Regions from separate parts of the Paraburkholderia sp. DD10 genome, predicted to be linked through region 2. Evidence: riboswitches for the same ligand, from Rfam matches in the RefSeq annotation. Region 2 holds a riboswitch; the other holds the start of a gene.

Region 1 (14,383 bases), 930 kb from region 2:
AACTTGCATAGCAGATCGCGTACGACCGGATCGTCGTCGACGATAAGGACCTGTGGATTCATGGCGAAATTTTAGACTGGCGCGCTTCACGCACGCCTGACAGTTTTCTTACCAATGCTTACGCAGCGCCGCCCCGCGTTTCCCGCCGTGCGCGTAGGGCCCGCCGCCAAAGGCTCGGGCCACATCCTGACGCTGCCACATTTGGCGATACGTTGGGCATGGGTTGGCAACAGCGAAAGCGGCGCGGACACCATGATGCGGCGCTGACCGGCATCGCTCGACTCTCCCGGGAAAGTATTGGCGCGCGGCTGCAACGGTTTGCAAGCTGCGGCAATGGCTCGTAAGAACCGCTGAAAAGCGCGCTTTCCTTCGCGCATCGGCAGCGCGCGTGCGGCGCGATGATCCGTCATGCAGTACGTTGCGCCGCATGTCGACGATAGCCTAACGCCTTGGGCACACGGCAGGCGGTGCGAAACCGACAATCCAGCGCCATGCGAGGCTCACCATGACCGTCCCAAGCAACGTCAATTCCACTCGTTTTTCGCCGCTCGCGCCCACCCAGGCCGCGCCAAAGCCCGCCGCTTCCGGCAAGTCGAGCGGCACCGCGCAGACCCGGGAATCCGCCACCACCGGACAACCGTCGGCGCCCGGCGGACTCGTCGGGCACCACGTCAACACCACGGCCTGAGACATCGAGGCCCGCGTGTCGACTCCGAGAATCATTGAGCGCGTGATCCGCGTCGCAGCGTGGTTGACGCTCGGCGCCGCGCTGCTGCCGCTTGGCGGCTGCGGTGTCGCCGCGCTGCCGTGCCGGCTGACTTCGTCCGCGCTGAAAATCATCCCGGTCGTCGGTCATGCCGCGGCCACGCCGTTCGACATGTGTTCATCCGCGATCGACTGAATCATGAGACCCAAACGGATTGCCTGTGCGTTAGCGCTGCTCGGCGGACTGTTTTCATCGACCGCTCAGGCGCAGCCGGTCGCGCGCGAAGCCGGGGCGGCCAGCGCCCTGTCCAGAGACGCTGCCGCGGATGTGCGCCGGCGTTCGCAGGACGCGCCGTTCGCGTTTCGCGGCATTGCGCTCGGCATCACGCTCGACGAGTTCCGTTCGAGTTCCACCGTGCGCGCGACGCCGGTCGGCAGCGTGCCGGTCTGCGAGACGGACGTGCAGGCGGGCGCGCTCGGCATGCGGCTGAAGTCGCGCGAAAGCCTGACGGTCGCATGCCGCTGGGCGCATCGCGCGGACGACGGCTGGGCGGTGTCGCAAGCGGTGGTCGCCGGCGTGCCGGCGCAGGAGCACGTGCTGCGTTTCGCGCGTGTCGAGGGACAAAGCGCGCTGCGTCTGTACGAGATTTCTTTCGTGATCGACGAGATCACCGCCGAGGACTTGCGCGAGGCGCTCACGGACCGATACGGCGCGGCGCACCTCGTCACGCACAGCTTGTCGGCGTCGAGCACGATGCCGGTCTACGTCTGGGAAAACGCGGTGAGTTCGATCACGTTGTGCTTTCTGCCGGGCACCCGCAACGGCACGCTCACCTATCTGCTGAAGGGTTCCGACGCGTGGGTGAAGTCGGTCGTGCGGCAGTGGCAGGCGAGCGGCGCCGAGGCGGGGTGAGGATGGCCGCCGATTTTGAGCCCGGCCGATGCGGGCAAGGAGCATGCATGAGTGCGCTACGTCTGACTGTCGCGCTGGGCGCGGCGGCTTGCCTCGCGGCTTGCGGGAGCAGCCAGAAGTCGATTGTCGATACGCCGATGGCGCCGCCGCTCGCGTCCGCGCCGCTGAACGTCAACACGCAAGGCGCGATCTATCAGGCCGGCACGCCGCTGCTGCTTTACGAAACGCCGCGCGCCCAGCATATCGGCGACGTGCTGACGATTCGCCTGTCCGAGTCGTACAGCGGCAACAACAGCTCGACCGCGGCGGCGAGCCGTTCGAGCAGCATTACCGCCGACGCAGCCGACCATTCGACCGGCGCGGCCGCGCGGCTCGCGCGACTGTTCAACGTCGGCTCGGCCAGCACCGAGTTCAAGGGCCAGGGCAGTCTCACCGACGTGAGCGGCATGACCGGCACGCTCGCCGTCACCGTGATCGGCACGATGTCGACGGGCAATCTGGTGGTGTCCGGCGAGAAGATGATTTCGATGAGCGGCAACCGCGACCGCTTGCGGCTATCCGGGATCGTCAATCCCAAGGATATCGAGGCGGGCAACTACGTGGCGTCGAGCAAGGTGGCGAACGCGCGCATCGAGCAGGCCGGCGTGGGGATGATCTCCGACGCGACCACGATGGGCTGGCTGCAGAGGATGTTCCTGAGTGTGCTGACGTTCTGAACGTCCTGATGCGAGCGATGTGCGATCCGCGGCGCATCGCGCACCCAGCGTTCCGCGTCCCGCGTCCCGCGTCCCACGTCGCGCATCAGGCCGGCGGCGCCGCCCCGCGCTCCGCCGCGCCGATCTCGCCGTCCGGCACGAACACATAGCCGCGTCCCCACACGGTTTGCACATAGCGCGGCTCCGACGGATCGACTTCGATCAGCCGCCGCAAGCGCCAGATCGACACATCGAGGCTGCGATTACGATGCGCCTCGCTGTTGCCGTGCAGCTTCTCCAGCAACTGCGCGCGCGTGAGCACGGTCATCGCGTGCGTGACGAACACCTTGAGCATGGCGAATTCGCTGGAGCGCAGCGTGATGCGCTCGCCGTCGCGGCGTAATTCGCGCGCCGGAAAATTCACCTCGAAACGGCCGAAGCGATAGGGTGCGCGCTGCTCGGGCGCGCTCGGCGCGATCGTGCCGCGGCGTCGCAGCACGGTGCGAATGCGCGCGACCAGTTCGCTCGGTTCGAAGGGCTTGCCGAGATAGTCGTCGGCGCCGAGTTCGAGGCCGATCACGCGGTCGATCGGATCGGCGCGCGCGGTCAGCAGAATCACGGGGATGTCGTCGCCCGCGACGCGCAACGCGCGCAGCGCGCTGATGCCGTCGAGCTCCGGCATCATGATGTCGAGCACCACCAGCGCGGGACGCTCGTCCTGCAATTTGCGCTGCAGCGCCATGCCGTGTTCGAGCGTGGCCACCTTGAAGCCGCGCCCCTGCAGGTACTCGCTGACGAGCTCACGTACGACCGGGTCGTCGTCGACGACCAGAATGGATTGGTTCATCCGGGTCATCTTAGTGATCCGGCCGTGCGCGGCAAAGCGCGTGACGCTTTCGAATTCTTTCTCGCGTAAGAGAAAGCAAGCGGAAAGCGCCGGCGTGCGCGCCCTAGTTCGCGAGCGACGTTTGCATGGTGTTCACCGGCTGACGCGCGAGGTCCTTTTGATCGACCACCATTCGTTCGATCAGCCCGTTGAGCTTGGTCGACGCGGACGAGAAGCGGTCGGTGTTGAGCCCGCCCGTCTGATAGCGCGCGGTGATGAGAATGCGGCCGTGCTGGATCAACGTCAGATCGATGATCGACAGGTACTGGATCGATTCGTCGCTGAACGAGCGGCGGCCGTAGTCGATCGCGGCGTTATAGACGAGGCGCGCCTCGCAGCCGGCGGGCGAGGTGCCCGGATTGTAGACGTCCGAGCGAATGCCGCGGCGCTCCAGCGCGAGTTGCAGCGACGGCACGAAGTCGCCGACCGACACGTTCTGGTTCACTTCGATGCAGACGTTGCGCACGTCGGCGGGCCGGCCGTTGACGAAGGTCGGCGACGAGTAGTTTGCCGCGACTGCGTAGCCTGCCTGAATCATGGAGCCGGTGGCGTCGGCGGCCGTGATCAGCGTCCACGCGCAGCCATTCAAGCCGGCGCTCAGCGCGGCGCAGGCGGCAAGCCACGCGCAAGGCCGGCGCAGCATGACGCACGCGGCCCGGGGGGCTCGCGTGAACGCATAAGCGCGTGGGCCTGGCGTAAGCGTCATGATGCGTGGCCTGATAGCGGTCAATGAGTGGTCGACGAGCGCGGTTTCGAAAAGGTGATCGCGGCGGATCGCGTCGAGCGGGCGCACGCTCAGCGCGTGACGCGCAGACGCAGTTCGTTTTGCCCTTGCACGCTCGCCGTGACGCTGACGCGCCGCGTGTCGGTGGTCACGATGAAATGCTGGCGCGTCGGCGTATTGACGTCGTGCACGACGTTCGGAAAGCACGCGGCGATATCGGCGCCGATTTCTTGCAGCGGGTCGTTGACCACGCCGTCGGCTTGCCAGTGCGCGCGCCAGTGGCAATCGTAGGCGTGCTGGTTGGCGCGGCAATCGTCCGCGCTCGACATGCCCGGCAATTGCGCGGCGGATTGCGCCGGCAACTGCTTGAAGTCGGTTGCGTTGACGATGTGTTCGAGCGCGGGGCAGACGTCCGCCGGCTCGGTGGGCTGGGCGGCTTGCGCGGCGCTCGTGAGCAGCAGCGCTGCGCCGAGGGCAAGCGCGAAGCGCCGGGTCAGGGGATGGGAGCGGCGATCGAATGACATGTGCGAAGAGTCCGTTAGCAGTGAGTGGCGGGGCGGGCGGGACGGGGTTCGGCCCGCACGGCTATCGTCGCTGCTGGGAGGCATTTTCAAAGCGGGGAACAGCTTGCCCGCTTCGCAAATGCTTTCTAACTCTTCTCGCGTGTTTCCTGGTGTTTCGGGGTGTTGCGCTTGCCTCGCTTATGCCGCCACCGCTTCGTCCGAACGCTCGACCTCGAGCGTTTCGTCATGGAACGCCGCGAGCGATTCGCGATGCGCGACGCTCACGATCGCCGCCTTCGGCAGACGCTCCGTGAACAAATGGTAGAGACGCGCTTCGTTGTCCGCGTCGAGCGCGCTCGTCGCTTCGTCGAGGAACAGGTAATCCGGCTTGTGCAGCAGCACCCGCGCGGCGGCGAGGCGCTGCTGTTCGCCCGGCGAGAGAATGCGCGTCCAGTGTCCCGATTCCTGCAAACGGTCGGCGTACTCCGACAGGCGGCAGGTGACGAGCGCCTCGCGGCATTCGTCGTCCGTATAGGTGTCGGCTGCGGACGGATAGGTGAGCGCGGCTTTCAGCGTGCCGATCGGCATGTAGCTGACTTGCGGAATGAACATCATGCGCGCGTTGACCGGCGCGTCGATGGAGCCGTCGCCGAACGGCCACAGGCCCGCGAGCGCGCGCATCAGCGTGCTCTTGCCCGAGCCGGACGGACCGCGCACCAGCCAGCGCGAGCCCGGCTCGATCGCGATATCGCGAATGCGCGACAGCGGGTTGCCGTTCGGCAGCGCGAGCGTGAGACCCTCGGTGCTGAGTTTGTCGGCGTCGACGAAATGCAGGTTGATGCCGCCGTGCGCGGTAGCGGGCGAGACCGATTCCTTCAACCTGGGAGCATGCACGACCCGCTTGAATTCGCGCAACCGGTTGACGGTGGCGCGCCATTCGACCAAGGTGCTGTAACTGTTGATGAACCACGAGAACGAATCGCTGACGGTGCCGAACGCGCTCGAAATCTGCATCAGCACGCCGAACGTGAAGGCGCCAGCGAAGTAGCGCGGCGCCGCGACCACCAGCGGAAAGATGATCGCGATCTGACCATAGAAGCTGAGCACGAAGGTGAGCCGCTTGGTGTACTTCATCACCTGCCACCAGTTGTCGCGGATACGGCCGAACAGCGAGCGGGCGTTGGTCTTCTCGGTCTCCATGCCGTTGTAGAAGGCGATCTGCTCGGCGTTTTCGCGCAGGCGGATCAGTCCGAAGCGGAAATCCGCCTCGACTTTCTGCGCTTGATAGTTGATCGACACGAGCGGATGGCCGACCTTCTGGATGATCAGCGAACCGGCCACCGCGTAGAGCGCCGCGGCCCACACCATGTAGCCGGGAATATGAATCGGCATGCCGCCGAGCGAGATGGTCAACGCGCCGGCGAGCGACCACAGGATCGTGATGAACGACACCAGCGTGACGACGGTGGAAAGCAGATCGAGCGTCAACGAGAGCGTGGTGGTGGCGAACGATTGCAGATCGTCGCTGATCCGCTGGTCGGGGTTGTCGGCGAGCCGGTCGCGTTCGATCCGGTAGAAGGCGCTGTCGTGCAGCCATTCGTTGAGGTAGCGCGTGGTCAGCCACTGACGCCAGCGGAACCCGAGCATCTGGCGCAGATAGCGCCCGTACACCGCGAGGATGATGAAGCCGAACGCGAGGCCCGAGAACACCATCAGCAGATGCGGGAAGTCGTGCACGTTCTTGGTTTGCAGCGCGTTGTAGAAGTCGGCGCTCCAGCGGTTCAGGCGCACGTTGATCCACACCACCAGCAGATTCATCGCGATGATCGCGACGAGCAGCGACCATGCGATTTTTCGTTCCTCGGAGACCCAGTAAGGTTTGATGAGGCTCCAGGCGGAGACTTTTTCGTCCGGCGGGAGCACTGGGCTGATAGAAGTATTGGCTGTCATGAGCATCCTGTGTAGTACTGGCTCAAAGCGGGGCCGGTCCTATGAAACTGGCCCGTCCGGGGCTGGCCGTCGGTCGGTCGCCCGCCTCTTCGCTCTACGGCGGGTTTAATGGCGAAGCTCCGGGCGTAAGCGCGATGATGAGCGCCCGTCCGGCTGAGCGATTCTGTTGCGAAGTCCTTAAGCGGAAGTTAAGTCGCGTTGGACTCCTTCGCCTCGATGCCGCCGGCGCGTGGACGGCCATGCGTGCCGCCCGCGCCCCGGTCTCGCGGCGTCCGGTCCAGGCATTGTGCCAGAGCGCGGGCTTCGTCCGTCTCGACGAAACAAAAGATCGGTGCCGGATCAAACCGCGCGTGATGAAGGGCCGCTCGTTTGCGGGCGCCGCGGCTTTTATGGTCTAATGGTCTTCGACGAAACAGGGGTGCTTTGCCCACAGGCTGCATGATTTCATGCCGCGGTGGCAAGGCTGAGAGAGACCCTTTGCACCCGATCCGGGTAATACCGGCGCGGGAAGTTTCCGGAAGCAGCCAGTCTTCCATTCCCCGCCGGGCGGCGTGCGTCATTCGAACGCATTTTTTGCCCGGCCGGCCTTACCCGCCGGTTTCGTCCTGGGTACGTGCGTTTCTTGCCGTACGGAAAGGACTCGATGACCGCCTATTCTTCAGATATGTGCTTTGCTCTTCGCCACGCGTTCGCCGGTCATGTCGGCGCGTCGCAGTGCTTCGGCCTCGCTTGCCGTCGTGACTGGGAGCGCGCGCGATGAACCGTCCCGCACAACCCGACTTCGCGGTGCTCGGCGGTGGACTTTGCGGGCGCCTCGTCGCATGGCGTCTCGCCGGTCAGGGGCATCGCGTAGCGCTTTACGAGCGCGGCGACGCCGCCGGTTCGCAAGCCGCCGCGTGGGTCGCAGCGGCCATGCTGGCGCCCCTCGCGGAAGCCGCCAGCGCCGAGTTGCTGATCACGCGGCTGGGCGCGAGTTCGCTCGATAGCTGGCCGCAAGTGCTCGCCGAATTGCCTGAGCCGGTGTTCTTCCAGCGTAACGGCACGCTCGTCGTCTGGCATCACGCCGACCGCACCGAGGCGCCGCTGTTCGAGCGCCGCGTGCGCTCGAATGCGCCTGCGGAACTGCTCGACGGCGGCTTCGTGACGCTCTCGGGCGACCAGGTCGGCGCGGCCGAACCGGCCTTGGCGGGCCGCTTCAATCAGGGCTGGCTGCTGCCGCGCGAAGGCCAACTGGATAACCGCCAGGTGCTGGCCGCGCTCGCCGCGGGCCTCGCCCAGCGCGGCGTGGAAACACACTGGAACACGCCGGTCGATGACCGCGCGCTGCCTGCCGCGCGCATCACCATCGACTGCCGGGGTTTAGGCGCGAAGCCGGTGCTGCCCACGCTGCGCGGCATTCGCGGTGAAGTGGCGCGCGTGCATGCGCCGGGAATCAGGCTGACGCGGCCAGTGCGCCTGCTGCATCCGCGCTACCCGCTCTATATCGCGCCGAAGCAGGACGATCTCTACGTGATCGGCGCCACCGAGGTGGAAGGCGAGGACATGTCGCCCGTCAGCGTGCGCTCGGCGCTCGAACTGCTGAGCGCGGCGTTTTCCGTGCATCCCGGCTTCGGCGAGGCGCGCATTCTCGAACTGAATTCGCAGTGCCGTCCGACCCTGCCGGACCACCGTCCGGCCTTGCTGTGGGATGGCGCGCGGACGCTGCGCGTGAACGGCCTGTACCGGCACGGCTACATGATCGTGCCCGAAGTCGCCGACGAAGCCGTGCGCTTCGCGGCCGCGCTGCTCGAAGGCCGCATCGGCGGTGCCGACGCCTTCGCCGACTGGCGGCAGGCGGCGCGCTGGAGCGAGCTGTTTCAACTGGATTGCGCGCGGGAGCCGGCATGAGCGAGGCACGCGCCATGCAGTTTCGTCAGTCATCGATTGAACCGTATTCGAACACCATGGACATTCATATCAACCAGAAGCCGTTGTCGCTGCCCGAAGGCGCGACTGTCGCCGATGCGCTCGCCGCGTATGGCGCGCGTCCGCCGTTCGCGGTCGCGCTGAACGGCGATTTCGTCGCGCGTGCCCAGCATGCGGCGCGCGCGCTGCAGCCGGGCGACAAGCTCGATGTCGTGCAGCCCGTGGCCGGCGGTTGAGCCCGCGCCACGCATTGCCGGAGACCAGCATGATGCAAATGACTTCCCCAAAACCCGCGGACGCGCTCACGCTCTACGGCCAAACCTTCGCGAGCCGCGTGCTGCTCGGCACGTCGCGCTATCCGTCGCTGCAATCGTTATCCGATTCGATCGACGCGGCGCGGCCCGGCATGGTGACCGTCGCGTTGCGCCGGCAGATGAACGAAGGCGGCGCGGAAGCCGGCTTCTTCGATCTGCTCAAGCGTCACGGCGTGCCGCTGCTGCCGAATACGGCCGGCTGCCTGACCGTCGGCGAGGCGGTGACCACCGCGCACATGGCGCGCGAAATCTTCGAAACCGAGTGGATCAAGCTGGAACTGATCGGCGACGACTACACGCTCCAGCCCGACCCGGTCGGTCTGATCGAAGCGGCCGCGCAACTGGTCAAGGACGGCTTCAAGGTGCTGCCGTATTGCACCGAGGACCTGGTGATCGGCCGCCGTCTGCTCGATGCCGGCTGTGAGGCGCTGATGCCGTGGGGTGCGCCGATCGGCACCGGTAAGGGCGTGATCAATCCATACGGGCTGCGGGTGCTGCGCGAGCGGCTGCCGGACGTGCCGCTGATCGTCGACGCCGGTCTCGGCGTGCCGTCGCACGCGGCGCAGGTGATGGAGTGGGGCTTCGACGGCGTGCTGCTGAACACCGCCGTGTCGCAGGCCACGCACCCCGACGCGATGGCGCGGGCCTTCGCGCTGGGCGTCGAGGCGGGCCGCCAGGCGTTTCTGGCGGGGCCGATGGCCGAGCGCGAAAGCGCGCACGCGAGCACGCCGGTGGTCGGCATGCCGTTCTGGCATCAAGACGGGAGCGCCGCATGACGCAGACTCTGGCTTTGAAAGATCGCGACCTGTTCTGGCCGCCCGCCGACGAACTCACCGAAGCCGCGGAGCGCATTCGTGCGCGCCTCGGCGACTGGCCGCCGACGCACGCGCCGTGGCGCATCTGTTTGACCGCGCCGGACGAGCCGAACGGCGGCGACCTGATCATCGTCGCGGACGCGCAGCGGCATGGCGAGCAGGTGGCGCGCTGGCTGGTGCAGGGCGCCGGGGTGATCGAGGCGGCGCAGGAGACCGCGACGCTGCACCTGGGCGGCGAAAAATACCGCCTGGAAGGCCATCTGGCGGAAGACTGGATTCCCGCGCTGGCCGCGTTTCTGGACTGTGGTTTCGATCCCCACGACGCGCTGGTGCTGGCGCTTGCCTGGCGCGATGGCGACGAAACCCGCGCCGACGACGCATTTCCGTCCGATCTCGCGCATTTCCCGCGTCTCGCCGGCCTGCCGGACGCGCCCGCGCAAGCATTCGCGCGCTGCCCGGAGCGACTGGGTTTGTACCCGGTTCTGCCGACCGCGGAGTGGGTGGAACGGGTGGTGGGCCTAGGCGTGAAGACGGTTCAGTTGCGCCGCAAGTCGGCTCATCCCGCCGACGAACTCAAGCGCGAAATCGCCCGTTGCGTGGCGGTCGGCCGGCAACACGACGCGCAGGTGTTCATCAACGATCATTGGCAGGCCGCGCTGGAAGCGGGCGCGTACGGTGTTCATCTGGGCCAGGAAGACCTGCATAGCGCGGATCTTTCCGCGCTCGCCGCAGCCGGCATTCGCCTCGGCCTTTCGACGCACGGCTTCTACGAGATTCTCAAGGCGCTGCATTTCCGGCCAAGCTATGTCGCGCTGGGCGCGGTTTTTCCGACCACCACCAAGGTCATGCCCACCGCGCCGCAGGGCCTCAGACGCCTCGCCCGGTATGTGCGCCTGCTCGACGGCGTGGTGCCGCTCGTGGCGATCGGTGGAATCGACCTGCAGGTGCTGCCGGACGTGCTGGCGACCGGCGTGGGTTGCGCGGCCGTGGTGCGGGCGGTGACGGAAGCGGCGGACCCCGCCGCCGCCGTTTCTGCACTGCAACAATTGTTTGCGCAATAATCGTCAAGTTGGGTAAAGGGACGGGGCTCCTCACGGCAACTTTTGCATGATGGCCCTATAATTCGGCCTTCCGTGTAAAAGGACTGTCAGTTTCGTGTCTTCCTCTCCCGAGACCTTACTCGAGCTGCGCGACGTCGACTTCGGTTATGGCGACCGGCCCGTCCTGTCGAACCTGAATCTGCGCTTCAGGCGCGGGCAGGTGGTGGCGGTCATGGGCGGCTCGGGTTGCGGCAAAACCACGGTGCTGCGTCTGATCGGCGGTCTGGTACGCGCGCAGCGCGGTCAGATCCTGTTTCACGGCCAGGACGTCGGCCAGCAGACGCGCGACGGCCTCTACGCGCTGCGCCGCAAGATGGGCATGCTGTTCCAGTTCGGCGCGCTTTTCACCGACATGTCGGTGTTCGAAAACGTGGCGTTCGCGCTGCGCGAGCACACCGATCTCCCCGAAGAACTGCTCCGCGACCTCGTGTTGATGAAACTCAACGCGGTGGGCTTGCGCGGCGCGCGGCAGTTGCTGCCGTCGGAGATTTCGGGCGGCATGGCGCGGCGCGTGGCGCTGGCGCGCGCCATCGCGCTCGACCCCGAGTTGATGATGTACGACGAGCCCTTCGCCGGCCTCGATCCAATCTCGCTCGGCATCACCGCGAATCTGATCCGCGCGCTGAATCAGGCGCTTGGCGCCACCTCCATTCTGGTCACGCACGACGTGCCCGAATCGTTCGCCATCGCCGATTACGTGTATTTCCTCGCCAACGGCGGCGTTCATGCCGAGGGCACGCCGGCCGAACTGCGCGCGTCCACCGATCCCACGGTGCGGCAGTTCATCGACGGAGCGCCGGACGGCCCGTTCAAATTCCACTATCCCAGCAAGACGCCGCTCGCGGCGGACTTCGGCATTGGCGGAGGCCAGTCATGATCGGCTCGCTGATCAGTTCGGTCGGCCGCTCGGTGCTCGACGTGCTCGGCACGGCCGGCTACGCCACGCGCTTCTTCTTCCGGCTGGTGCTCGAATTTTTCCCGCTGCTGCGCCGGCCGCGGCTTGTCACGAAGCAGATCCACTTCCTGGGTAATTATTCGCTGGTGATCATCGCCGTGTCGGGGCTGTTCGTCGGCTTCGTGCTCGGCCTGCAAGGCTATTACACGCTGAACCGCTACGGCTCCGAGCAGGCGCTCGGGCTGCTGGTGGCGCTGTCGCTCGTGCGCGAACTGGGGCCGGTGGTCACCGCGCTGCTGTTCGCGGGCCGCGCCGGCACATCGCTCACCGCCGAGATCGGTTTGATGAAGGCGGGCGAGCAACTCACCGCGATGGAAATGATGGCCGTCGACCCGGTCAAGGTCGTGGTCGCGCCGCGCCTGTGGGCCGGCATCATTGCGATGCCCATCCTGGCGGCGATTTTCAGCGCGGTCGGCGTGTTGGGCGGTTACGTGGTCGGCGTGCTGCTGATCGGCGTGGACGCCGGCGCGTTCTGGTCGCAGATGCAAGGCGGCGTCGACGTTTGGCGCGACGTGGGCGCCGGGGTCGTCAAGAGCGTGGTGTTCGGGCTTGCGGTGACGTTCGTGGCGCTGTTTCAAGGCTATGAAGCCAAGCCGACACCGGAAGGCGTGTCGCGCGCCACGACTAAAACGGTCGTGTACGCGTCGCTTGCCGTGCTCGGCCTCGATTTTCTGCTGACTGCACTGATGTTCAGCTAAGACTGCGTTGCGCTTTTTCCGCCGGCGGCGCGTCACGGGTCGCGCCCGGCGGGGAGTGTCGGCGGCGCGGCGGATTCACTTTGGGATGACGATGAAAAAGACTGCTCTCGACTTCTGGGTCGGCCTGTTCGTGGTGCTGGGTTTCGTGGCGTTGCTGTTTCTCGCGCTGAAGGCCGGCAACATGAGCTCGTTGTCGTTTCAGGCAACGTACCCGGTCAAGCTCAAGTTCGACAATATCGGCGGACTCAAGGCGCGCGCGCCTGTGAAGAGCGCGGGCGTGACGGTCGGTCGGGTCGGCTCGATCGGCTTCGACAGCAACGCGTATCAGGCCGTCGTCACGATCGACCTCGACAAGCAATACCAGTTTCCGAAAGATTCGTCGGCGAAGATCCTGACCTCGGGTCTGCTCGGCGAGCAATACATCGGGCTCGAACCCGGCGGCGACACAGAAATGCTCAAGGCGGGCGATACGATCTCGATGACGCAATCGGCGATCGTGCTGGAAAACTTGATCGGGCAGTTCCTGTACAGCAAAGCGGCTGACTCGGGCGCGTCGAAGTCCGGCTCGGGTTCGGCGGGTTCGACCGCACCTGCCGCGGCGGCCGTGGCGGCGCCGGCGGTGCCTGCCACACCGGCGGTTCCGGCTTCCGGCGCAGCCGGTCAATAAGGAGAATAAAAATGCAGACCCTACGCATCAGTGGTGCGGGCGCCTTGCAGGTGGCGAAGCTGACCGTCGTGATGGCCGCGCTCGCCGGCTGCACGACCGTGCAGACGCCGACCAAGGGCGATCCGCTCGAAGGCTTGAACCGCACCATCTTCACCGTCAACGACAAGATCGACCAATACGCGCTGAAGCCGGTCGCGAAGGGCTATGTCTTCGTGACGCCGCAGCCGGTGCGCGACAGCGTGACGAACTTCTTCTCGAACATCGGCGACGTCTACATCGCGGCGAACAACCTGCTGCAATTGAAGATCACCGACGGCGTGCAGGACATCATGCGGATCGTGATCAACACGGTGTTCGGCGTGGGCGGTCTGTTCGACGTCGCGACGCTCGCGAAGCTGCCCAAGCACGACAACGACCTCGGCCTGACGCTCGGCCACTACGGTGTGCCGACGGGGCCGTACCTGGTGCTGCCGCTGTTCGGTCCGAGCACGTTGCGCGACGCGGTCGGCTCGCTCGGCAACTATTATGTGAACCCGCTCAGCTACATCGATCCGCCGGGCTTGAGCTGGGCGCTGTATGGGCTGAACGTGGTCAACACGCGCGCCAACCTTCTGAATGCGAGCGATGTCTTGGAGGGCGCCGCGCTCGACAAGTATTCGTTCGTGCGCAATGCGTACCTGCAGCGCCGTCAGTATTTGCTGTCGGACGGCAAGCAGGCGCAGGCGCTGCCGAACTACGGCGACGAAGCGCCGTTGCCCAAATACGAAGACGTCGACGCCGGTGCGGCCAGTGCGGCTGGCGCGCCGGCGGGCGCCGTGACCGGCACGGCCGGCACCGCCGCAGGCACGCAGGCTGCTCCGGCGAAGGCGGCGGGAGCCTCGGGTACGGCTGCGGCAACGCCGCCGCAAGCGGCTTCGGCGGCGGGCGCGACAGCGGGTACAACGTCGGGCGCAACCGGCACTGCGGCAAAACCTGAAGCCGCTTCGGGCAGCGCCGAAACGCCGCCCATCGATATGAACGGCGGTCCCGAAACGACGCAGATTCCGGCCGGCCAACTGGTCCCGCCCACGCGTTTCAACTTTCCGTCGTTTAAATTGCGTTGATGATGTGCCCGTAACAGATCGATACGACTCTCGCAGTTTGCGCATGGATTGCCGCTGAACTCGCGTGTTAATGTCGGCTCAAACGGTTGCACTATTTTTAAGGCAAGGCTACATATGAAAAAATTCTTCCTGATTCCGTTGTTCGCTGCGTTGTTCTCGTTCGCCAGTGCCGGTGCATCGGCGCAAACGGTCGACGCCAATTCGCCGGACGGGCTGATCAAGACCGTCACTCAACAGGTGATCGATTCGATCCGCGCGGATAAGTCGATCCAGCAAGGCGACATCAACCACATCACGCGTCTCGTCAACGAAAAGATCCTGCCGTACACCGATTTCCGCCGCACCACGCAACTTGCGATGGGCCGCAACTGGCGCACCGCCACGCCAGAGCAGCAGAACCAGGTGGTCGAGCAGTTCAAGATGCTGCTGATCCGCACCTACTCGGGCGCG
Region 2 (14,383 bases):
CCATCGCGTCGCCGTCCTTTTTCATCTTGTCGTGCTTCTTCTTCATGCCGTCCTTCTTCATGCCGTCCTTGGACATGGAATCCTTCGACATCGCGTCGTGCGACATCGAATCGTTGGACATCGCGCCGCTTGCCTGCGCGAACGCCGCGCCGCCGCTGGTCAGGAAAGCGACGGCGATTGCTGCGATTGCAAACTTCTTCATGGGGTGACTCCGTTGTCGTGAATGAATAGAGCCGGCGCCTTGCTCATGCCGGCGTGTTTCCGAAGCTTCTGCCGCCTGGGGTCGCGCATCGGGATGCGGCATGCGGCGACCCGCGCGCGTCAGGAGCCTCCGAACCAGTTGTAGCCCTGGTCGACCCAATAGCCGCCAGGATACGTGTTGGTGACGAACATCTCGACGATGTGCTTCGGATTCTTGTAGCCGAGCTTGGTCGGCATGCGCAGCTTCATCGGGAAGCCGTATTTCGCGGGCAGACGCTCGCCGTCGTATTCGAACGTGAGGAGCGTTTGCGGATGCAGCGCGGTCGGCATGTCGATGCTTTCGTAGTAGTCGTCGGCGCATTTGAAGCCGACGTATTTCGCGCTGGTGTCCGCGCCGATGCGCCGCAGAAAATCGGCGAACGGCGTGCCGCCCCAGCGGCCGATCGCGCTCCACCCTTCCACGCAAATGTGCCGCGTGATCTGCTCCGCATGCGGCAGCGCATACAGCTCGGGCAAGCTCCAGACGCGCTGACCGGTCACGAGTCCGCTGATCTTCAGCTTGTAGCCGGCGCCGTCGACCTCGGGCACTTCGTCGATGCCGTAGTACGCGTTGAACGGAAACGGCCGGGTGATCTGCGCTTCGGTGTAGGTCGGCGCAAGCTGCTTCGGATCGAACAGCGCGGCTTGCGCGCGATCGTTCAGGCGCGATACGGCCGTGAGGAACGTGTTGACCGATTCGTCGTCGGTCAGCGAGCAGCCGGTCAGCATCGACAAACCGCCGAGCGTCAGCAGCCGTTTGCCGAAGAGGCGCCGCGAGGGCATCGCGAGTTCGCGCCGGGCGTCGATCAGGATCGACTCGCGGTCGAGCCGTTGGCCGGTCGGCCGAGCGGATTCTGGATTGGGCTTGTTCATGATTCGGTATCCTCGGGCTTGGCGTAAGCGGCTCAACGTCCGCGCAGCATGGCGACGAGCGAGCGCGGCACGAGCGCCACCATCGCCAGATGCACGACGATGAACGCCGCCATCAGCGACATCGCGAAGAAGTGGACGATGCGTGCGTTGTCGTAGCCGCCCATCAGTTCGCGCAGCAGCGGAAACTGCACCGACTTCCAGATCGCGAGGCCCGACAGCACCAGCACGATCAGGTCGCAAACGACGAACAGGTAGGCGAATTTCTGCACCGCGTTATAGACGCGCAGATCGGCGTGCGAGAGCTTGCCGGTCAGCGCGGCGATGAGGTCGTGCAGCACGGCGCGCGGCGAGATCGGCAGGAACTTGCGCACGAAGCGCCCGCTCGCGAGATTCAGCGCGAGATACAAGAGACCGTTGAAGACCAGCAGCCACATCGCCGCGAAATGCCATTGGAGCGCGCCGCCGAGCCAGCCGCCGAGCGTGATTTCCGGCGCGAAACGAAAGCCCGGAAACATCGGCGAGGCGTTGTAGATGCGCCAGCCGGAGAGCATCATCACGATGGCCGCGAGTGCGTTGAGCCAATGCGTGACGCGCACCCACAGCGGATGAATCGCGCCGCTTTGCGGCTTGGCGGGCGGCGCGCTTTCGCGCAATGCATGAGAAGTTGCCATGAGATTCTCCGTGAACGAAGGCCGCGGCGCGATCAACGGCAAGCGGCGAGTTCCGCGGCTTGCCGCGCGGCGGAAGGTTTGCATGACGTGCGCCAACAGGGTCTGCACGTTTGTCGAACGATGCGGTGGGTTATGACACCCCGTTTTGAATTTTTTTGTCTGACGCCGCGCATCGCCCGACATCGAATTGAGAGACTGAGGGGCGCATGGCCCGTGCTAACATGGGTCTTCCATCGCGCCGGTTCCCTGTCTTGCGGCGCTTGTGCGAACCTCTTTCTTTCGACCTTGCCGGCTACTCTCATGCGCTTTCCGACTTACCGTGCCTTCACCCGTTTGCGCCGCCGCGGCGCGACCGGGTGCGCGCGCGCGGACGTCGCACGGTGCCATGCCGGCGAGCCGTCCCGAACGCTCCCGCTTCCCGCCGCCCGGCGCCCGATCTAACGCTGCTCCCTCCTATACCGGAGCCGCATCGTCGGGCTCCGGGCCGATCTCATCCGCACGCTGTCCCCTCACCTGCAGATTGAATTGAATTGGAGCACCCGTCATGAAAAAGACGAAAACCTGTTACCTCACCGAACTCGACGTCGCCCGTCTCGAGAAGCATGCGGCCGCGCCGGGCGCCGACGCGAAAATGCAGGACATGCTCGACGACGTGCTGGAACGCGCGGTGATCGTCGACGCCCGCGAGATTCCCGCCAACGTGGTCACGATGAATTCGCAAGCCACGCTGATCGACGAAAGCACTGGCGAGCACATGACCTGGACCGTCGTCTATCCGCCCAATGCGGACTTCGCGCAGGGCCGCCTGAACGTGTTCTCGCCGGTCGGACTTGCCTTGCTCGGCGCCAAACGCGGCGAACGCATCAGCTTCACGCCGCCGAGCGGCACGCCGAAGGTGCTGAAGCTCGACAAAATCCTGTTTCAACCGGAAGCCGCCGACGATTTCACGTTGTGATTTCATGTTGTAAGCGGCACGCGTGCGAGGCGCCACTGTTGCGCCGCATCATGTCCGGCCGCGCCGCGGTCTTGATGGAATAGTACGCCGGCGACCGGCGTTCGAATTATCGAGACGGTTGCCAAGCAGCGCTCGCGCAGTGTATTGTGTGCGCTGCTAACGCGGGGGTCCTGCGTCGCACGGAGGTTGGAGGTCCGTGTTGCGTGGGTGAGAAATACCCTTTGAACCTGATCTGGATAATGCCAGCGCAGGGAAGCGTACGGATTTCGCAGCGGGTCTGGTTTCATTTCTCGCGATTTCCGACGACATTCATCTCATCTCCTGCTTAGCGGCCCCACATTGCCTTGCATGGGACCAGCGCCAACTCTGGTCGACACAGGAGATAAGCATGAACGCCAATCCGAAGTTCCTTTCCGCCGACGCCCACGTCGATGCCGCCGCTGTCGCCCCGCTGCCGAATTCGCGCAAGGTCTACGTGACCGGCTCGCGGCCCGACATCCGCGTGCCGATGCGTGAGATCTCCCAGGCCGATACGCCGGACAGTTTCGGCGGCGAGAAAAATCCGCCGGTCTATGTCTACGATACGTCGGGCCCCTACTCCGATCCTGAGGCGAAGATCGACATCCGCGCCGGTCTGCCCGCGCTGCGTCAAGCCTGGATCGAAGAGCGCGGCGACACCGAAGCGCTGACCGGTCTCACGAGCGACTACGGCCGCGAACGCGCCGCCGATCCCGCCACCGCCGAGTTGCGCTTCCAGGGCCTGCACCGCACGCCGCGCCGCGCCAAGGCGGGCGCCAACGTGTCGCAGATGCACTACGCGCGTCGCGGCATCATCACGCCGGAAATGGAATACATCGCGATTCGCGAGAACCAGCAGCGCGCCGCCTATCTGGAAAGCCTGAAGACGAGCGGCCCGAACGGCGAAAAACTCGCCGCGATGATGGGCCGCCAGCATCCGGGCCAGGCGTTCGGCGCGAGCGCGTTCGGCCCCGACGGTCTGAAGGAGATCACGCCTGAATTCGTGCGCGAGGAAGTCGCCCGCGGCCGCGCGATCATTCCGAACAACATCAATCACCCGGAAAGCGAGCCGATGATCATCGGCCGCAACTTCCTCGTGAAGGTGAATGCGAACATCGGCAACTCGGCGGTGACGTCGTCGATCGGCGAGGAAGTCGACAAGATGACGTGGGCGATCCGCTGGGGCGGCGACACGGTGATGGATCTGTCCACCGGCAAGCACATTCACGAAACGCGCGAGTGGATCATCCGCAACTCGCCGGTGCCGATCGGCACGGTGCCGATCTATCAGGCGCTGGAAAAGGTCAACGGCAAGGCCGAGGATCTGACCTGGGAAATCTTCCGCGACACGCTGATCGAGCAGGCCGAGCAAGGCGTCGACTACTTCACGATCCATGCGGGCGTGCGTCTGCAATACGTGCCGCTCACGGCCAAGCGCATGACGGGCATCGTCTCGCGCGGCGGCTCGATCATGGCGAAGTGGTGCCTCGCGCATCACAAGGAAAGCTTCCTGTACGAGCATTTCGAAGACATCTGCGAAATCATGAAGGCGTACGACGTGGCCTTCTCGCTTGGCGACGGCCTGCGTCCCGGCTCGATCTACGACGCGAACGACGAAGCGCAACTGGGCGAACTCAAGACGCTCGGCGAACTCACGCAGATCGCGTGGAAGCACGACGTGCAGACGATGATCGAAGGCCCCGGCCACGTGCCGATGCAGCTGATCAAGGAGAACATGGACCTGCAACTGGAATGGTGCGACGAAGCGCCGTTCTACACGCTCGGACCGTTGACCACCGACATCGCGCCCGGCTACGACCACATCACGTCGGGCATCGGCGCGGCGATGATCGGCTGGTTCGGCACCGCCATGCTTTGCTACGTCACCCCGAAGGAACACCTCGGGTTGCCGAACAAGGACGACGTGAAGACCGGCATCATCACGTACAAGCTCGCCGCGCACGCCGCCGATCTGGCGAAGGGCCATCCGGGCGCGCAGGTGCGCGACAACGCGTTGTCGAAGGCGCGCTTCGAATTCCGCTGGGAAGATCAGTTCAACCTCGGTCTCGATCCGGACAAGGCGCGCGAATTCCACGATGAAACGCTGCCGAAGGACTCGGCCAAGGTCGCGCACTTCTGTTCGATGTGCGGCCCGCACTTCTGTTCGATGAAGATCACGCAGGACGTGCGCGAATTCGCGGCGCAGCAAGGCGTCACCGACGACGAAGCGCTGAAGAAAGGCATGGAAGTGAAGTCGATCGAGTTCATGAAGAAAGGCGCTGAGATTTATCAGCGGCAGTAAGCGTCGAGGAACAGAGGGAGCGGCGCGCGCGTCGTTCCCTGCATCGACGCGCTGCATCGCAGCATCGAAGCCCGCCGCTGGCGGGCTTTTGCATTGGCGCGCGCAGCAGGCACGCGTCATGCTGGACATGGGGAAACATTTGATTACGAAACCGGCAGTCCGCTGACAAGCGCACACATCTGGATACGGGCTGCGGCGATAAGATCAAATGCAAGGACGGGGAGAACCGTTCATTTCCGAATAACGGCTTCGAAATTCGTTTCGGACCTCAGTCAGGGGAGTAGACATCATGAAAACGATTCGTCGGATGGGCACCTTCGCAACCATTGTCGCGGTCGTCGCGAGCCTCACCGCGTGTGAAGGCATGACCACGCGTCAACGGGATACGGCAATCGGCGCGGGCGTGGGCGGCGTCGCGGGCGCGGCGATCGGCGGCAACGCGCTGTCGACACTGGGCGGCGCGGCAGTCGGCGGCGTGATTGGCAACCAGGTTGGCAAGTGAGCGACGCTTGTGCGTCGAGTAAATGGCTTGGGTTGAACGCGGGCGGGGCTGAAGAATCCGCCCGCGTCTGATTTGCGAAGCGCTTTTGAGGAGACGAGCGTCGTCTCCAGTCAAGCCGCTTCGTCACATCGCCTCGCAGCAACGAGGCGAAATACGCCGTTACGGTTTCGCAATCCGGTTATCGCGTGGGCAGCGTAAGCTCATGGCGTTACGCCCCGAACGGGGGCGTCGGATGCAAACCAGGAGCGCGTCATGAAGTCCCGCGTCACTAATCCTCTCGGTGCGATCGGCCAGCGGCCGCCGCGCAGCCTGTTCCGTCTTCCGCGAACGGGACTCGCGCTCGGCGCCGCCGCGTGTGCGCTGGCGTTATCCGGTTGCTATTACCCCTACGGCTACTATCCGGCGTACTACCCGTACTACGCGACAGTGCCGGCCACGATGGCGCAACGCGAAGTGCCGCTCGGCACCGTCGGCGACTCGGCCAGCCAGCCGCAACAGACCGAGCCGGCGCAACAGGGGCAGGCCGGACCGCCCAGTTCGCCGCCCGCCTATGTGGTCGCCCAGCCGCCCGTGTACGTCGCGCCGGCTTATCCCGCTTACTATCCGGCGCCTGTGTATCCTGCGTATCCCGCCTATTACGGATACGGCTACCCAGGCTGGTACGCGCCTTCGCTGTCGATCGGCTTCGGCTGGGGTTGGGGCGGGCATCGCGGCGGACGCGGCTACCATCACTGAACGAATGCGCGGTGCGAGGCGTCGGGTGCCTCCCTGTGCATGGTCGAAGTCGCAATTTTTCTCACATCAGCGTGAAAATTGCTCGCTTGGCGCGCGTCCGCCACGGCGCTTACGATGACGTCCGTCAGACGCCTTTATTCCCGAATCTTGCCGTTTCATTCCAGCATGAAACGTTTCGCGCGATTGCGCTGCTAGGATGCATTGACGTCTCGACTCAACCGCGCCCGGCGCCCTCCCGATGAATACTAAAAACCTGCTGCAGTTGCTTATCCTCGCCGCCCTGTGGGGCGCATCGTTTCTGTTCATTCGCGTCGGCGTGACCGACTTCGGCGTCGCGCCGTTGATGGCGCTGCGCGTCGGCATCGGCGCGGTCTTTCTAGTGCTCGTGCTGATCGCTCGGCGGCCGCTGGCTCAATCGGCGACGATCCTGCGCACCCGCGCCTTTCCGCTGCTGGTGGTCGGGGTTCTGAATTCGGCGGCGCCGTTCTGCCTGTTCGCGTATGCCGAGTTGACGTTGTCGGCGGGCGTCACGTCGGTGATCAACGCGACCACGCCGCTGTGGGGCGCGCTGGTCGCCTTTCTCTGGCTGCGTGATCGCCTGAGCGCGCTGCGCACGCTCGGCCTCGTGATCGGCTTTCTGGGCGTATTGATGCTCGTCTGGGATCAGATCGTCACGCCGAACGGCTCGGCGGCCACGCCGCTCAGCACCGCGCTCGCGGCCGGCGCGGCGCTCGGCGCAACCTTGCTGTATGGCATTGCCGCCAACTACACGAAGCGCCACCTGACCGGCGTCGACGCGCTGACCGTCGCCACCGGCACGATGACCGGCGCGACCATCGTATTGCTGCCCCTTGCCGTCATCTACTGGCCGGCCGCGCCGGTCTCGCTGCAGGCATGGGGCGCGGTGCTTGCGCTCGGGGTCGCGTGTACCGGCGTCGCTTATATGCTGTTCTTTCATTTGATTGCGGTGGCGGGACCGGCGCGCGCGATCACCGTGACCTTCGTGATTCCGATCTTCGGCATTTTGTGGGGCGCGCTGTTTCTCGGCGAAGGCGTGTCGCCGGGCATGCTGGAAGGCTGCGGGGTGATTCTGGTGGGCACCGCCCTCGCCACCGGCGTGATTAAACGCCTGCCGTGGATCGGCACACGACGCGCCGACACCTGAGCGGCGTTTGGCGCGATGCGTTCCGGGGGCGCTGCTTCTCCCTGATCCGTCCGTCCGGCTCCGCACGCGGGGACCGAACTAAAGCATCAACAGTAGCCCGCACTCCACTGAGTGCGGGCGAAACCGTCGCCCTACGAAGATAGACGACGGGGGTCACCGGGGCCGTGCATGCGCAGGCCGTCATCGGGCCGGCATCAACTCTTTGGGCGGTGCGGGGCGAACCCGCCGCCGCGCGCTGGTCCCACCTCTAAACGCCGCGCCGCCGGCATGCCGACCGAATTCGCCGTTACCGCTCGAACGCGACAAAAAGCGCGCATAAAAAAACCCGCCCGGAATGGTTCCGGGCGGGTTTTCATTTAGGCGCGTTTGCCTGCCGCGGCTTCGCTCAGCGCAACTGATCGGCCATCAGACTCATGATCTGATTGGCCTGCGGGCCGTCCTGGATATTGCCCTTGTCGTCGACCACGGCCACGCGGGTCTCGTTGGGCGTGATCGCGCGGACGTTCACCAGATACTGCTTGGCCACCTTTTCCTTCTTGCCGTGGAAGACCTGGCTCCAGAAGCCCTGCTCCGCCGACGTCATATCCTTCGGATCGACGTAGCGCACGAAGTACAGCCCACGCGTCAGATCGCGATCGTCGACGGTGAAGTTGCTGCGATCCAGCGCGAGCCCCACGCGCAACCATGCACGGTCATACGGCTCGCCGAGCGTCAATTCGCTGGAGGCGAGCTGCGACGGCGCGTTCGCCGAATCCGGGTCGCGCACCGGCTGCTGCGCCGACAGCGCGACGTTTTGCGCCGCCGTAGCCGCGGCCGCCGACTTCGCGCCCGCCGTGGCCGCGCCCGGCGCGGTTTGCGCGCCGGCCGGCGAAACCTCGGCGCTTTGCGTACCGCCGCCTTGCGCGCGCGAATCGGCCAGCGCGAGCGCCGCCATCAGCCGCTTCAGATATTCCTGCTCGAGGCCCGGATCGTTCGGCTTGGGTTCCCACTTGCTCGAATCGTTATTCGTGCCGGTAAGCGCCTCGCGCATGCCCTTCTGGCTGACGAACACATAGGTGCCGCCGTTCGGCGCGGCTTCGAGACGCGTGCGGTACTTGTTGCGCTCCGACGTGACGTAGCTGTTGCCCATTGCCTTGGACAGCGTGCTGCGGATCAGGCCGTCGTTGATCTGCGCGTGCGTTTCGTTCCAGTCGGTCTCCATCACGCCCTTGTCGCGTTGGTCGACCACCAGCAGGAAGCCCTGTTCCTGCCAGAAGCGGCGGATCTGCGGCCACGCCTGTGCGGGCGCCTTGTTGTCGATCACGAGCCAGCTTTCGGTGCCGTCGCGCTGGATATGCATGCCCTTGACCGGCGGCACGACAGCCACGGCATTGTCCGCCGGCGCTTGCGCCCGGACCTGCTTGAGCGTGGACAACGAGGTTTCGCCGCCTTGCGGGGGCAAGGAACGCTGATCGGGCGTCTCGTCGATCATGTTCGGCGGTACGGCAAGTGACACTTGCCTGGACTTCGAGTCGCTCTTGTAGTCGATTTTGGTCGGCGACGAGGTGCCGCAGCCGGCGACCAGCCCGCCTGCCATCAGCATTACTGCAAACCGCTTGGTAAGACGAAGATCAGTCATGTTCGGGGAATCCTTCCGCTACGCCACGGCAAGTTTCCGTGGATCAACCCAACATTTTACCGATCCCGGCGAGCCGTGTGCAAAAACCGGGGTTGGCGCGTGAATCGGGCGACCCGCGACGCGCGCCGAAGCCATCGCGGCAAGCCATTTGACGTGCGCGGGATTGCGCCTCGCCGAAATCCCGCCGCGCAAGAAAAGCCGTCGCTCCACGGTCCCGGGAAGCGCTCGTGCACGCCGCGTTTAACAGTTGACAACATTTCCCAATCGCTTGTAGGACGCGCTCCTTCTGTCTGTCAGATCATTGATCTAAAAGACACTTCCCGCTCACATGACTGACCATTTTGGGATTGCGTGAAGCGCGCAACGTCACGCCAGATAACGATCAGGAAACCTGAGTGTTATCTTGAAATGGAGATCTCAATAAAACTCCAACGCACCCATCGCGAGACGGACAGCCATGCGAAATCCCCGTTTTTCCCCGACCTTCACCACTTTGGCGATGGCGTTCATCGTGCTGTGCGCCAGTGCCGATGCGCAGGCCCAACTAGGCGGCGCGATGCCCCTCGCCGCGAATTCGACCGGAGCAGCGCCGAAAACATTGCTGAACGGCGCGCTGCGCCTTCGCACATCGACCGACGCCGGCAATACCACTATCAACGAATACGCGACGAACACCGGCCAGATCATCGCCTACGCGTGGGAAGGTCCAACCATGCCGAATCTGCGCGCGCTGCTCGGCAAGTACGCCGGCTCCTACCTGAACGGCGCCGCCGCGCTGCCGCCCGACGGCAATCTGCACGCTTCGCGGGTGGTGCGGGCGGACGTGGTCGTCGAATCGGGCGGCCCGATGCGCGGCTACGTGGGACGCGCATGGCTGCCGGCGGCCTTGCCGCCCGGCGTCGCCGCCGACGACATCCGCTGAAGCACACAAACCATCCGAAAACCGCCTCGACGATCGATCGCCACCACGCCATGAAGACCTTCTCTCACGTCAGCGCCCTGCTCCTCGTCTGCATCGCACTCGCCGGTTGCGGCGGCGGCGGAGACGGCGGCAGCCCGTCAGCCTCCGCCGCCCCGGCCGGCAGCCCCGGCGCCGCCAGCGCGCCGGGCGGCGCGGCGCCGTCTCCGGCTTCCGATGCGGGCACGTCCGTGCCGCAGTCGAACGTGCCGAATGTCCACCCGATCATGGTCACTACCGCGCCGCTTCTCACGCGCAACATGCTGACGACGAGCGTCACCGTCTGCCAGCCCGGCACCGGCAATTGCGCGACCATCGACAACATTCAGGTCGACACCGGCTCGCATGGCCTGCGGATTCTCGCCTCCGCGTTGCCGGCGACACTGTCGCTCCCGGTGGTGCCTTCGGGCAACGGGATCGCGGGCGAGTGCGCGGTGTTCGGCGGCGGGTACACGTGGGGTGCGGTGCGCAGCGCGGACGTGCGCATGGCCAGCCAACTGGCCGAGTCGATTCCGCTTCAGTTGATCGCCGATCCGGCGCTGCCCACCGTGCCGACCGACTGCACGGGCTCGGGCCGGGCGATGATGACCGTCGACGGCCTGCGCTCCAACGGCATTCTCGGCGTGGGCCTGTTCGCGACCGACTGCGGCGGCGGCTGCGTCAGTAGCGCGTTGCCCCGCTGGTATTACAGTTGCGACGCGAGCGGCGCGTGCCTCGCGAGCGCCCAGGCCCTCGTGCGGCAAGTGACCAATCCGGTCAGCCGCTTCGCGCTCGACAACAACGGCGTGGTGATCGATCTGCCGGCGATACCCGACGCAGGCGCGCCCACCGTATCGGGCTCGATGATCTTCGGCATCGGCACCCAGGCGAACAACACGCTCGGCAGCGCGAGCATCGTCAAGGCGAATTCGCAGACGGGCTACGTGGTCACCACGAGCGGCGGCCAGAGTTACTCGCAAAGCTATATCGACAGCGGCTCCAACGGTCTCTTTTTTCGCAATACGCAGTTGCCGCAGTGCGGCTACTGGTACTGCCCGAGTTCGACGCAAACCGCGAGCGCCTCGATTATCGGCACGAATGGCGCCGCGACTCCCACGTCGTTCTCAATCGGCAACTCGAGCGCATTGTTCGCGTCGTCGAACAACGCCTTCAACAATCTCGCGGGCATCGCCAGCAGCGGCTTCGGCTGGGGCCTGCCGTTCTTTTTCGGACGGCGCGTCTACACCGCGATCGCATCGCGCGCGACATCGGCCGGGCCGGGTCCGTACTACGCCTTCTAAAGCGGGCTTCTTTTTACGCGGAAAATTCCCTAATTCGGACATCGATCAAATGTGGCAATTATCGGCCGGCATAATCCAAACCCGCGACCCGCCATCTTTCCAAGATGATTAGTCATACATATCCTAGAATAGTTAAACGATGGAAGAAGCCACTTTTTCGCTCGATCATTTCGAGCAGCTCGTCTACACACGGCAGCATGTGAAAGCCTCGCTGCAGCTACTTTCCGCGCTCGCGCTCCTTCAGCACAAGCGCGGCAAGCTGGACGAAAGTTTTCTCGCCTCGGGCATCGCCGACCTCTCTCCCGCCGAGCAGCGCGTGCGCTTCTGCACCCGCCTGGCGAGCGCGACGTCGACGTTGTTCGCGGACCCCGGCTTCAAACTGCCGAACGACTGCTTCAGATTGTTTCTCACGCTTCATGAATGGGTCGGCGTCGTGTTCTCGGCCACGGCGTTCGGCACCGCCGACCACGTGACCTGTCACCTGAATCCGCGCGGCCCGGACAACCCGGAATTTTTCGCCGGCGACACGTTCATCGAAAAGCTATGCGTGCTTTATTCGACCGACTCCGAACTGGAACTGAACTTCGGCGCGCTATGGGCGTACGACAAAAAACTCGCCGCGAGTCTCGCCCTTGTCCTGCTGGCGCCAAACTTCAAGGGCTCGTCAAGCGCGCACATCAAGCGTGAAGCATTGATCGAATGGCTGCCCGGCAAGCTGCGGCAGATCGACGACCTCGACGACCTGCCCACGGCCTTGCTGCACAACGCATACATGTTCTGCAGCTACGCGAATACGCCGCGTCGTCATGAACTCAAGCGCGACATCAACGTGCTGGTGCGCCGCAAGCTCGACCAGTTGGGTCTGACCGATCTTCAGGCGCCGAAGCCGTCGCCCGCGAAGAGCGGCGCGCGGCGCGGCAAGAAACCGCTGATGATCGTCGTGCTGGAATGGTTCGGCGGCGCTCATTCGATCTACCGCACGCACTCACGCACGATCGAGGCCGCGCGCGAGCATTTCGAGGTGGTGGGCTTCGGCTTGGGCTACGCTGTCGACGACGTCGGGCGGGCCGTTTTCGACCGCTTCATCGAACTCGAGGACCCGGACTACATCGGCGAATGCCTGCGCACGATCCGCGACTTCGCCGAGGCCGAGAAGCCGGACGTGCTCTACATGCCGAGCGTGGGCATGTTCGTGCTGACCGTGTTCATGTCGAACCTGCGGGTTGCGCCGTTGCAGATCGCCGGACTCGGCCACCCGGCCACCACGCATTCCGACAAGATCGACTACGTCAGCGTCGAGGAAGACTACGTCGGCGACCCGGCCTGCTTCAGCGAACGCCTGATGATGCTGCCGAAAGACGGCCAGCCGTACCGTCCGTCGGTGTCGCTGCCGGACATCGTCGCGCAAATTCCGCCGCGCCGCGAAATGGTGGAGGTGATCATCACGGCAAGCGCGATGAAGCTCAACCCCGTCTTTCTCGATACTTGCCGTGAGATCGGCGAACGCGCCGCCACGCCGGTCGAGTTTCATTTCATGAGCGGCGTGCCGTCCGGCCTGCAGCTCGACCGGATGCGCGACGTGATCGGCCGCGTGCTGCCGCGCGCCGTCGTGCACGGCTTTCATGATTACGCGGACTATCTGACACGCGTCAACCAATCCGATCTGTTTCTCAGCCCCTTTCCGTTCGGCAATACCAACGGCATTGTCGACGCGCTCACGCTCGGTTTGCCCGGCGTGTGCAAACGTGGTCCGGAAGTGTTCGAACGAATCGACGGCGCGCTCTTCGAGCGCACGGGCATGCCGTCGTGGGCCACGACCGCCAGCGTCGAGGATTACATCACCGCGGCGCTGCGGATGATCGACCGGCATGATGAACGCATCGCACTGCGCCAGCGGCTACTCGACACGCACGCCGTGCAGCGTTGCTTCGAAGGACGGCCGCAGGCATTCGGCGAAAGCGTGCTGAAGCTGATGCGCGAAACCAAAAGCAAAAGCCACCGCGCGGAGGCGATGGCTTGAGGTACGGTTCAGGCTAGTCGAGATCATGCCGTGCAAGCGGGCGCGGCTCGATGTGCTCGATGCACTTCCCGGCAGAGCGCTCGCTTGCGCGCCGAGCGCGGCGAAAAACGTTATTGCGCGGCTTCGCCGTGGTTTTCATCGGCCGACGCGGCCAGCCTGGCCGGCGCGAGCCAGTTGAACGCATTCAACGTCGAACCGTGGAACGTGCATTCCGCAGCCGCCGGCTGCACGACCTTTTTCGGCTTGGCGGGTTTGAGCGACAACGCGTCAGCACCTGATACGCCGGATGCGCCGCCAGCGGACACCGCTGAGGCTGCAGAACCCGCACCCACGGATGAAGCAGCCACGGCGGCCACTTCCGAAGCCGTCGGAACGTGCTCGATCGAGCCTTCCACCACCACCCGTGAGCCGTCGATGCCAACGCCCCGATTGGCGATTTTCAGCGTATCCGACGACTTCTCGGCCAGCTTGCTTCGCATCAACCGCTCGCATGCGTCCGAGTTCTTGTAGACGGCAGTGCAGGCCGCCAGCAGCGCGGCAGCGGTCATGACGCAAGCGAGGGAGAGAATCCGAATCTTCATTGATGTTCCGTTTTTCAAACCGTCGGCAATTGTAGCTTACAGATCGGCTGCAAACCGGCGCGTTGATCGAGCAGACGGCGAGCACGCGGCGCTTGACGTCGTCCCAATAATATGTTCCCATTGCGCCCTATGTACCGCGCCCAGACCACCTCCTCGCTACTACTAGCCCGCTCTACCGGGCTAGGTCTGCTGCTGCGCGCTTCCATCTGATACACCGAAGCACCGCTTGATTCCCCAGTAACTGACCCAGCCCCGGTTTCCGACCGGCGGCATGCTTTGTCTTTTCGTCGTCCGGTCGACCACCCGCTTGTCGAACCCACGGATGATGAAAATGTTGAAAAACCCCGCTAGCAAATACCACGCGTTCAAGCCGATCGATTTGACGGACCGTCAGTGGCCGTCGCGCAGCATCACGCGTGCGCCGATCTGGATGAGCACCGACCTGCGCGACGGCAATCAGGCCTT

The links. Region 2 has a riboswitch for thiamine pyrophosphate ahead of thiC (phosphomethylpyrimidine synthase ThiC). Riboswitches for the same ligand answer to the same signal wherever they lie in the genome.
Region 1: linked by a shared signal. The riboswitch ahead of ACOCG7_RS28990 (FAD-dependent oxidoreductase) and the one ahead of thiC (phosphomethylpyrimidine synthase ThiC) in region 2 are both predicted to bind thiamine pyrophosphate.

Annotation. Positions count from the first base shown of each region.
Region 1 covers NZ_CP185393.1:3,011,935-3,026,317, reverse strand. Annotated here, with positions in the region: gene ACOCG7_RS29035 (response regulator) at 1-62, opposite strand, end outside; gene ACOCG7_RS29030 (hypothetical protein) at 506-688, shown strand; gene ACOCG7_RS29025 (DUF6726 family protein) at 734-901, shown strand; gene ACOCG7_RS29020 (hypothetical protein) at 905-1,618, shown strand; gene ACOCG7_RS29015 (flagellar basal body L-ring protein FlgH) at 1,666-2,334, shown strand; gene ACOCG7_RS29010 (response regulator) at 2,420-3,160, opposite strand; gene ACOCG7_RS29005 (hypothetical protein) at 3,264-3,905, opposite strand; gene ACOCG7_RS29000 (hypothetical protein) at 3,995-4,447, opposite strand; gene ACOCG7_RS28995 (ABC transporter ATP-binding protein/permease) at 4,625-6,376, opposite strand; TPP riboswitch at 6,781-6,903, shown strand; gene ACOCG7_RS28990 (FAD-dependent oxidoreductase) at 7,133-8,263, shown strand; gene thiS (sulfur carrier protein ThiS) at 8,320-8,517, shown strand; gene ACOCG7_RS28980 (thiazole synthase) at 8,556-9,371, shown strand; gene thiE (thiamine phosphate synthase) at 9,368-10,471, shown strand; gene ACOCG7_RS28970 (ABC transporter ATP-binding protein) at 10,566-11,387, shown strand; gene mlaE (lipid asymmetry maintenance ABC transporter permease subunit MlaE) at 11,396-12,163, shown strand; gene mlaD (outer membrane lipid asymmetry maintenance protein MlaD) at 12,255-12,830, shown strand; gene ACOCG7_RS28955 (MlaA family lipoprotein) at 12,842-13,933, shown strand; gene ACOCG7_RS28950 (MlaC/ttg2D family ABC transporter substrate-binding protein) at 14,048-14,383, shown strand, end outside.
Region 2 covers NZ_CP185393.1:2,079,054-2,093,436, forward strand. Annotated here, with positions in the region: gene ACOCG7_RS24550 (pentapeptide MXKDX repeat protein) at 1-202, opposite strand, end outside; gene ACOCG7_RS24555 (molybdopterin-dependent oxidoreductase) at 322-1,113, opposite strand; gene ACOCG7_RS24560 (cytochrome b/b6 domain-containing protein) at 1,146-1,784, opposite strand; gene ACOCG7_RS24565 (GreA/GreB family elongation factor) at 2,329-2,739, shown strand; TPP riboswitch at 2,893-3,011, shown strand; gene thiC (phosphomethylpyrimidine synthase ThiC) at 3,128-5,059, shown strand; gene ACOCG7_RS24575 (glycine zipper 2TM domain-containing protein) at 5,349-5,561, shown strand; gene ACOCG7_RS24580 (hypothetical protein) at 5,814-6,296, shown strand; gene ACOCG7_RS24585 (DMT family transporter) at 6,535-7,461, shown strand; gene bamC (outer membrane protein assembly factor BamC) at 7,847-9,079, opposite strand; gene ACOCG7_RS24595 (DUF2844 domain-containing protein) at 9,537-10,001, shown strand; gene ACOCG7_RS24600 (DUF3443 domain-containing protein) at 10,052-11,317, shown strand; gene ACOCG7_RS24605 (glycosyl transferase family 1) at 11,457-13,337, shown strand; gene ACOCG7_RS24610 (hypothetical protein) at 13,448-13,918, opposite strand; gene leuA (2-isopropylmalate synthase) at 14,250-14,383, shown strand, end outside.